Regions from separate parts of the Streptomyces sp. NPDC048434 genome, predicted to be linked through region 2. Evidence: riboswitches for the same ligand, from Rfam matches in the RefSeq annotation. Region 2 holds a riboswitch; the other holds the start of a gene.

Region 1 (4,630 bases), on a different contig from region 2:
GCCGGACCTCCAGGCGGCCTGTGTCAGCCCCGAGCAGTCGTACGCGGAGGGGCCGGTCGCGCCCCAGACGTACGGCCTGCCGAGGGCGCCGTAGGCGAAAGCGACGGCCCGCGCGGCACGGGGGTCGGGGGCCTGCGCCGCGGCCGCGGCGGCTGCCGAACCGGTGGGGACCCCGCCGAGGAGGCCGTCCCCGCGCCCGGTCCCGCGGTCCGCGCGGCCCTCGCCGGCGCCGCCGCGGCGCGCCATCCGCTGCCGCTGTTCCGCGGTCAGCCGGCTCAGCAACTGCTCGGCGGCGCCCAGCTTGTGGACGATCGTGACCCGGTGCTTCTTCAGCGCCGCCTCGGTGTCCGCCAGCCGTTCCGCGGTGTCCTCGGCCCGCCGCTGGATCTGCCGTACGCTGCCGAGCCGGCGGGCGTATCCGGCCACCGCGGTCGCCTGGTGGCTGCCCGTACGCTCCAGCACCGCGGCGCCGTCCAGATAGCGCTGCGGGTCCGCGGACAGCAACAGCCGTACGGTCGGGTCGATGCCGCCGGAGCGGTACTGGCTCGCGGCCATGGCGCCCAGTTCGGTGCGGGCGGCGTTCAGTTTCCCGGTCCTGCGGGCGGCCTCGTCCTGCAGCCTGCTCAGCTCCTCGCGTGCGGTGTCGGCGGCTTCCTTCGCGCCGTTGTAGCTCTGCGTGGCCACCTCTGCCTCCTGGTACAGCGCGTCGACCCGGTTCTTGACCTGGGCGGGGGTGGGCTGGGGCGCGGCCTGGCCGGTGCCGTCGAAGCCGGTGGCGGTGGCGGCACCGGCCAGCGCCAGGGTGGCGGCCGTACGGGCGGTGCGTGCGCTGCGGGAGCCACCGGTGAGAGCGGTGAGCGGATGCTGCCGGGGCTTGCGGTGCGAGGCCACGGTGGCCGTCACTTCCTTCCCTTCGAGCCGTGGGCCCGGCGGCGGTCCGTAACGAGGGAAACGGACCGCCGCCACGCCTCTCGGCGAAGCGGCCGACAGGACGCCGGTGGGAGGCCGGCGATGGCGGGGAGTCGGCCGCCTGGAGGAGGACGCTAAGCCCGGGTGTTGCGGCGACGGGTGTGCTTGCCCGGGATTGTTCGCTTTCGACCGCGGTCGGCGCGCGGCTGACCGCGGCGCCGTGGCCGCACGGCCGGGACCGGGCCCGGCCTGACCGAAGCGGCGATTGTGGGCGCCCTGCCCGAAGGGCCGTGCTATGCGGCGGATACGATCCAGCACTATGGACGTAGTAATCAATCTCTTCGTCGGCCTGCACATCATCGGCATCGCCTCCCTGCTGGGCGGCTTTCTGACCCAGATGAAGGCGATGAGCGCGGGCACCGCCCGGTTTGTGCCGGCGATGCTGCACGGCGCGCTGACGATGCTGGTCACCGGCATCGTGCTGGTCGGCCTCGACCAGGCCGCGGGCCACAGCCTCAACAACATCAAGATCGGCATCAAGATGGCCGTTCTGGTGGTCATCCTGGCGCTGGTCTACGTCAAGCGGGACGAGGAGACGGTCGCCAAGCCGCTCTTCGGCGCGGTCGGTGCGCTGACGGTGGCCAACATCTTCATCGCCGTGCTCTGGACCTGAGCGGAGCGGCGGTCCGCCCGGGAACAGGGCTCCACGGGCCGGGTAGAAGGCTCCCCCGTGGGCCGGGAAGGCCCCCTCCACGGCACACCGCGCGGTCATCGCACTCCGAATCCGGAGGCGACGGCCGCGCGGTGGCGTGTGGGGGTGGCCGTGGGGGGTGGTCCGGGGGAGCGCGGCCGGGTCTCAGCCTGGGCGGACGCTCCCGTAGATCGGCATGTAGTAGATGGACTCTTCGCGGACGTTGGCGCCCGGGTGCGGCGCGTGGATCATCTTGCCGCCGCCTATGTACATGCCCACGTGGCTGATGTCGTCGTAGAAGAAGACCAGGTCACCGGGCTTGAGGTCCTTGGTGGCGATTCGCTGGCCGACCTTGACCTGGTCCCAGGTGGTCCGCGGCAGACTGACACCGGCGGCCTTCCACGCGGCCTGCGTCAGGCCCGAGCAGTCGTAGGAGCTGGGGCCGGTCGCGCCCCAGACGTACGGCTTGCCCATCTGGGAGCGGGCGAAGGCGAGCGCCTTGTCGGCCTTGGCGGAGGTGGAACCGCCGGTCGAGCCGCCGTCGTCCGCACCGCCGCCGGTCTGTCCGCCGGCCGAGCCGCCGCCGTCGTGCTGCCGCTGGCGCTCGCGCTCCTGCTGCTTGCGCGCCTCCTCCTCGGCCTTGCGCTTGGCCGCCGCCTCCTTCCGGCGCTCCAGCTCCGCGAGCCGCGCCTTCTCCTGGGCGGTCAGCCGGGAGAGCAGCTGCCGGGCCTCGGCCAGCTTTTGCTGCACGGACCGCTTGGACTCCTTGAGGGAGGTCTGCGACGTCTGCAGCCGCTCCAGACTGCGGGTCGCCTCGGCGCGCTGCCGGGCGGCCGCCGCCTGCTCCTCCTGGTAGTCGGTGACGGCCTGCTTCTGCCGGCCGGTGAGCCGCTCCATGAGGTGACTGCGGTCGACGAACTGCTGCGGATCCTTGGCGAGTATCAGCTGCGCCGTCGGGTTCATGCCGCCGGTGCGGTACTGCGCCGAGGCGAAGGTCCCCAACTGGCGCCGGGACTCGTTCATCTTCTCGGCACGCTTGGCGGCGGCGTCGAGCAGGCCGTCCACGGTGTGGCGCTGTGTGTCGGCGTGCTCCTTGGCGGCGTTGTACTTCTGGGTGGCCACCTCGGCCTGGCGGTAGAGGCCGTCGACCTTCTGCTTGACCTCTTCGACGGTCGGCTTGGGCGCCCTGGGGGCCGCGTCGGCGGACTGCGAGAGCAGTGTGGCCGAGGCGAGGGCGGCAGTGGTGAGCCCGACGGCCGTACGTCGGCCTCCGGGTGAGGCGAGAATGCTGGTGCGCGGCTTGCGATGCGACGCCAAGGCCGGCGACTCCTTCCGTGGACCGCCTACCGGGTTAGCTGTCGGGTTCGGGCGGTGTCGCTGACGGAAGGCTTGCCCTACGGTCCGGACGTCCGCTGGCGACGGCTGTCCGGATCGATTCACCCCGGTGGTGCTGGTGGGTCCCCGGCTCCGGGTGCCTGAGGGCAGGGCCGGACTCGGCGTGGGCGGCCCGTGCGGACGCTGTCGTCCACGGGGAGGCGGGCTGCCTGAGCGAGGACGTTAGCCAACTCGTGTGGCTCCTGTGAAGGCTGATGTTCGATATGCCCGAAACCTTTTCGTGACCTGAACGCGATGCGGGGGTTGTTGTGGCAGATGTCGGATTCGGGTAGACGAGCCGCCGACCGATCTGTGACGGTCCCGGCCACCTGACCTGCCGCGGTGCCACGCCTCGCCCCGCAAGCGGCAGACAATGGGCTACTCCGCGGCGGACTGTCAGTGCGGCGGCCTAGACTCGGTGGGCGATGAGCAGCCTCTTTGACGACAGTTTCCTGGCGGACCTCGGCCACAAGGGCGAGGAGCACCCGCCGCCTCCCGAGGACGAGCACGGTCCGGCCCCGGAGGAGATCCCCGCCGACCTCTTCGGCGGGAAGTTCGACGCGCCCCCGCCCAGAGAGGCGTACTACCGCGACGGCGCCGCCCGTCCCGCCCTCGATCCGGCGACGCTGCTGGAGGGGCTCAACGACGAGCAGAAGGCCGCCGTGGTGCACACCGGCGGCCCGCTGCTGATCGTCGCCGGCGCCGGCTCCGGCAAGACCCGGGTGCTCACCCACCGCATCGCGCATCTGCTCGCCGAGCGCCATGTCCACCCCGGCCAGATCCTCGCGATCACGTTCACGAACAAGGCCGCCGGCGAGATGAGGGAGCGCGTCGAGGAGCTCGTCGGCCCGCGGGCCAACGCCATGTGGGTCTCCACCTTCCACAGCGCCTGCGTACGCATACTGCGCCGCGAGTCCAAGAAGCTGGGCTTCACATCCTCCTTCTCGATCTACGACGCCGCCGACTCCAAGCGCCTGATGGCCCTGGTCTGCCGCGATCTGGACCTGGACCCCAAGCGCTACCCGCCCAAGTCCTTCAGCGCGAAGATCTCCAACCTCAAGAACGAGCTCATCGACGAGGAGACCTTCGCCGGGACGGCGGCCGACGGTTTCGAGAAGACCCTGGCCGAGGCGTACGCGATGTACCAGGCGCGGCTGCGCGAGGCCAACGCCCTGGACTTCGACGACATCATCATGACGACGGTCAATCTGCTCCAGGCCTTCCCGGATGTCGCCGAGCACTACCGCCGCCGCTTCCGCCATGTCCTCGTCGACGAGTACCAGGACACCAACCACGCCCAGTACACCCTGGTCCGCGAGCTGGTCGGCCCCGCCGTATCCGCCGCCGAGCTGTGCGTCGTCGGTGACGCCGACCAGTCGATCTACGCCTTCCGCGGTGCCACGATCCGCAACATCCTCCAGTTCGAGGAGGACTATCCGGACGCGACGACGATCCTGCTGGAGCAGAACTACCGCTCTTCGCAGACGATCCTCTCCGCCGCCAACGCGGTCATCGAGCGCAACGAGAACCGCCGCCCCAAGAACCTGTGGACGGACGCCGGTGCCGGCCCCAAGATCACCGGCTATGTCGCCGACACCGAGCACGACGAGGCGCAGTTCGTCGCCGACGAGATCGACCGGCTCACGGACGCCGGAG
Region 2 (4,630 bases):
CCCGCACGCCGATCCGGAGGCCGTACGCGCCGCGCTGACCGGCCACGACGGCCAGGCGCTCGCCGTGACCGACTCGGTGTTCTCGGTCGACGGGGACGCCGCGCCGCTCTCCGCGCTGGCCGAGGTCTGCCGGGCACGGGGCGCCGGACTTCTCGTCGACGACGCACACGGCCTGGGAGTGCTGGGCGAGGGGGGCCGTGGCGCCCTGTGGGCGGCCGGACTCGCCGGTGACGGTGACATGGTGACCACCGTGACGCTCTCCAAGTCGCTCGGCTCCCAGGGCGGTGTGGTGCTCGGCCCGGCCCGGGTCATCGAGCATCTGGTCAACACCGCCCGGTCGTTCATCTTCGACACCGGTCTCGCCCCGGCGGCGGTCGGCGGCGCCCTCGCCGCGCTACGGCTGCTGCGCCGCGAACCGCACCGCGCCGCCCGCGCCGTTGCGGTCGCACGGGGGCTGCACGACCGGCTCACCGCGGCGGGCCTGGCGGCGGTACGCCCGGACGCGGCGGTGGTCTCCGTCCGTGCCCCCTCGCCCGAAGCCGCGCTCCGCTGGGCCGCCGACTGCCGCGGGGCCGGACTCGCGGTCGGCTGCTTCCGGCCGCCGTCCGTGCCCGACGGGATCTCCCGGCTGCGGCTCACCGCCCGCGCGGACCTGACGGACGCCCAGCTCGACACGGCGGTCGGCACGATCGTGGCCACCGCACCGGCGGTCTGAACCCGACGACCGTCCGCACCCCGGTACGGCGGCGGCCCCGGTGGCGGGCCGCCGTCCGCCCAGTTGTCGTCCGCCGTGGCCGTCCGCCGTCACGGCGCGGGCGAGTGGCGGGTGAAGGCCCCGCGCAACAGGGCCCGCAGGGTGTCCGCGGCCGGGGTGCCGCCGCCGGGGCGGTAGGCCACCGAGATCCTGCGGTGCAGCTCCGGCGGATCCAGCCGGCGGACCCCCAGCGGTGTCATCGACCCCTCCGCCACCATCTCCGGGACCACCGCCACCCCGAGCCCCGCGCTCACCAGCGCACACACCACCGCATAGCTCGGCGACTCACAGCGCACCGCCTCACTCGCCCCGGCGGCCGCCAGCGCGGCCTCCACCTCGCGTCGGTTGGGGTTGGCCGGCGCCATGCTGACGAGCGGCTGGCCGGCCAGCTCGGCAAGCGGCAGTCGTCCGGCGCCCGCCGACAGGGCATGACCGGGCGCCGTGACCAGCACCAGTTCCTCGGTCAGCAGCGGCTCCAGCCGCACCCCCTCCGGCGCCGGCATCGCCTCGCCGGGCACATACTCGTGCGTCAGCGCCAGATCGACCTCGCCCAGCGCCACCGCCGCGGCCGCCTGCGGCGGTACGTACTCCGTCACGCTCAGCTCGACATCGGGGTGAGCCCGCCGGAACGCGCTGAGTGCGGGCGGCAGCAGATGCGTACCGGCGGTCATGAACGTGCCGACCCGCAGCCGGCCGCCGGACAGCCCTGCCAGCCGGGACAGCTCGTGCCGTGCCTGGTCCAGCTCGTCGAGAACCCGCCGGGCCCGTACGAGCAGCAGCTCACCGGCCGCCGTCAGCCGAGCCCCGCGATGGTGGCGCACCAGCAGGGCCGCCCCGGTCTCCCGCTCCAGTTTGGCGAGCTGCTGGGAGAGCGCGGGAGCGGTGTAGCCCAGCCGGGCGGCGGCCCGGGTGATCGAACCGGCCTCCGCCACCGCTACCAGGGCGGCCAGTCGTGTGGGGTCGTACATAAGAACCTCTTTAGGCTCTCCAAGAACATTGCCAATACCCATTAAAGGCTCTGACCAGCCAAACTGCTCCTATGGACGGACAGCTGATCGCCTTCACCGGAGTCGCCGCCGGCATGGTCGCCATGCCGGGCGCGGACTTCGCGGTCGTGGTGCGCAATGCGCTCGACTCGCGCAGGGCGGGGGTGGCGACCGCCGTCGGAGTCGCGGGCGGGCTGCTGGTGCACACCGCCCTGGCGGTGGCCGGGCTCGCGGCGGTGCTGGTCGCCGTGCCCGCACTCTTCGGTGCCGTCCAACTCCTCGGCGGCGTCTACCTCTTGTACCTCGGTACCCGCGCCCTGACCGCGGCCCTCCGCCGCCCGCCGGGCGCCACGGACCGCACGGCCGGCCCCGCTGCCGGCGCACCGGCCGACGGCCGGCCCGCCGCTCTCCTGGGCACTGTGCAGAGTCTGCGCCAGGGCTTTTTGACCAATGCGCTCAACCCCAAAGCCCCCGTCCTTTTCCTCAGCCTGCTGCCGCAGTTCGTCCCGGCAGGACAGCCCGCGCTGCCCCGTACGCTGCTGCTCGCGACGATGGTCGTCGCCATGGCACTGGTGTGGTTCCCCGCCGTCGCGCTGCTCGTCGACCGGCTGGGCGTCTGGTTGCGCCGCCCCTCGGTGGCCCGCGCCCTGGAAGCCACCACCGGAGCGCTCCTGACGGCCCTGGGAGGCATCCTGCTCGTCGAGGTGGCGCTGGCCTGAGGCGGGGCACGCCACGGGCGCCATGCCGCGGACACCACGGCACGGCACGTGAAGGACACCGCCCCCGCGTCGCGCGGTGCGGGCCGGGGCAGCACCGTGACCGGTCCGTCCGCGGGCGGGAAGCTCCCGCGGACGGACGTGAGCCGGCTGCTCCGTTGCGAAGTCACCCGGCCAAATGGTCCAAACTCACCGGCAATTGACCGAGCGTGAGATGACGTCGCAGGTCAGCCCACGCGCCCGTACCAGACCGAACGGCTCCAGATCCGTTCCAGCCGCACCACGCTCCCGGCCTTGGGGGCGTGCCACATCCGGCCCCGGCCCGCGTAGATACCGACGTGGTAAATGCCGCTGCGCGAATGGAAGAAGACCAGATCGCCGCGGCGGCGCGAGGTGGCCGCGACATGCCGGGTGCGGCTGTACTGCGCGGCGGCGGTGCGTGGCAGGGCCCGGCCGGCGCGCTTGAACGAGTACAGCATCAGCCCCGAACAGTCGAAGGCGTGCGGCCCCTGGGCGCCGTACTGGTAGGGGGCTCCGCTCTTGGAAGCCGCGACCCGCAGCGCGTGGACGGATACGGACGCGGCTTCGGCATTCCCGGCCGCTCCCGGCGCGACGCTGGTCCCGCCGAGCGTGACCAGCGTCAGAGCGGTGACGGTGCCGGCGCGTGCCAGCAGATTCGGCGTATGCATGCGCACGGTCATGCGCAAACCCTTCGTCAGCCGCCTGCGAAGGAAGACCTGTCGGGTTCGGGCAGGCGAAGATGCCCGGCCGTCTGTACGGCTTCACCCCAAGGAGCCCTCGGCCGTGAAGGCCGGGACCCCGTCCTGCTCGGGTCCTCCGCTCCCGCCGGTCCACATCGTCGACCGGACGTCCGGCACGGCGGCGGGATTAGGCGCCCGTCCGGACCGCCCCGTCGCTGTGGCGGGGTCTTGTCGTCGAAGGGATCGTCACGCACCTGGGACCCGAATTCCGAGCTGAAAATGCCGTATGTGAGATGGGTCACAATTGACCCGAATGGTTAGTTTTGTTCCCTCAGGTGCCACGGCGCGGGGTGTTGCACCCCTCGGACCAGGGGCGAAACATCCGAAGTCCCAGGAATTGGGTCTATTCCGCGCAATTCGTCGCCTCCTCACATCGGGCGCGGACGCTACGCCGTATGCGCAGCCTCGGTGCGTGTGTCGGGTCAGAGCTCCTCGGGTGGCGGCACCGTCGCGAGCCCGGCCCGCCGCTCGCCGTCCAGCACCCGCAGTGCCCGGGTCAGCGTCGCGCGGTGCAGTTCGCTCTCGCCCCGGCTGTGCATGAGCGTCAGGGCGTCCCGTAGCCGGGTGGCCTTGCCGACCAGCGCCTGGGCGGCGCGCAGCCCGGTGTAGGTGCCTTCGCAGCGGGTCGGGTTGATCCGGCCGAGCAGGTCGATCACCTCCAGATAGCTGTCGATGAGTTCGCCCTCGGCGCGGGTCAGCGCGGGCAGCGGCGGCGGTTCGGGCGGCAGCATCGGCTTCACCGCGCCACGGGCTGGAGCGCCGACTGCTTGCGGTTGCGGGTGATCCCGTCGATCAGGCCGTACTCCTGGGCGGCGCGGGCGTCGAAGATCTTGTCGCGCTCGATATCGGTGGCGATCCGCTCACGGGGCTGTCCGGTGTGCCGCGCCAGCATCTCCTCCAGCAGGTCGCGGGTGCGCAGCATCTCCTTCGCCTGGATCTGCAGGTCGCTGGCCTGCCCCTGAACGGGCTCGCTGAACGACGGCTGATGGATCAGGATCCGGGCCCCGGGCAGCGCCAGCCGCTTTCCGGGCGCGCCGGCGGCCAGCAGCACCGCGGCGGAGGAGGCGGCCTGCCCCAGGCAGACGGTCTCCACGTCGCACGACACGAAGTGCATCGTGTCGTAAATGGCGGTCATCGCGGTGAAGGAGCCGCCGGGGGAGTTGATGTAGAGCGAGATGTCCTGCTCGGGTGCGGCGTGTTCGAGGTGGATGAACTGCGCCATCACGTCGTTGGCGGAGGTGTCGTCGATCGGGGTGCCCAGGAAGATGATGCGCTCGCTGAGCAGCTTGGAATACGGGTCCATGGAGCGCGTCCCCTGCGAGGTGCGCTCGGTGAACTCCGGAAGGACATAGCGGGCCATCGGACGCAGCATGTCTGCTCCTCTCCTCCGTAAAAAATGTACAGGACGTACAT

Evidence for each region. A riboswitch is a leader RNA that binds a small molecule or an ion and turns the genes downstream of it on or off. The one in region 2 is predicted to bind cyclic di-AMP.
Region 1: another riboswitch for cyclic di-AMP. It lies ahead of ACGFWI_RS16050 (NlpC/P60 family protein); the one in region 2 lies ahead of ACGFWI_RS36620 (C40 family peptidase).

Annotation. Positions count from the first base shown of each region.
Region 1 covers NZ_JBICXQ010000012.1:26,295-30,924, forward strand. The annotation lists gene ACGFWI_RS16040 (NlpC/P60 family protein) at 1-903, opposite strand, end outside; gene ACGFWI_RS16045 (hypothetical protein) at 1,229-1,582, shown strand; gene ACGFWI_RS16050 (NlpC/P60 family protein) at 1,766-2,917, opposite strand; cyclic di-AMP (ydaO/yuaA leader) riboswitch at 2,925-3,109, opposite strand; gene pcrA (DNA helicase PcrA) at 3,400-4,630, shown strand, end outside.
Region 2 covers NZ_JBICXQ010000046.1:32,761-37,390, reverse strand. The annotation lists partial or broken gene ACGFWI_RS36635 (8-amino-7-oxononanoate synthase) at 1-715, shown strand, start outside; gene ACGFWI_RS36630 (LysR family transcriptional regulator) at 805-1,722, opposite strand; gene ACGFWI_RS36625 (LysE family translocator) at 1,794-2,459, shown strand; gene ACGFWI_RS36620 (C40 family peptidase) at 2,684-3,157, opposite strand; cyclic di-AMP (ydaO/yuaA leader) riboswitch at 3,162-3,361, opposite strand; gene ACGFWI_RS36615 (hypothetical protein) at 3,640-3,948, opposite strand; gene ACGFWI_RS36610 (ATP-dependent Clp protease proteolytic subunit) at 3,954-4,589, opposite strand.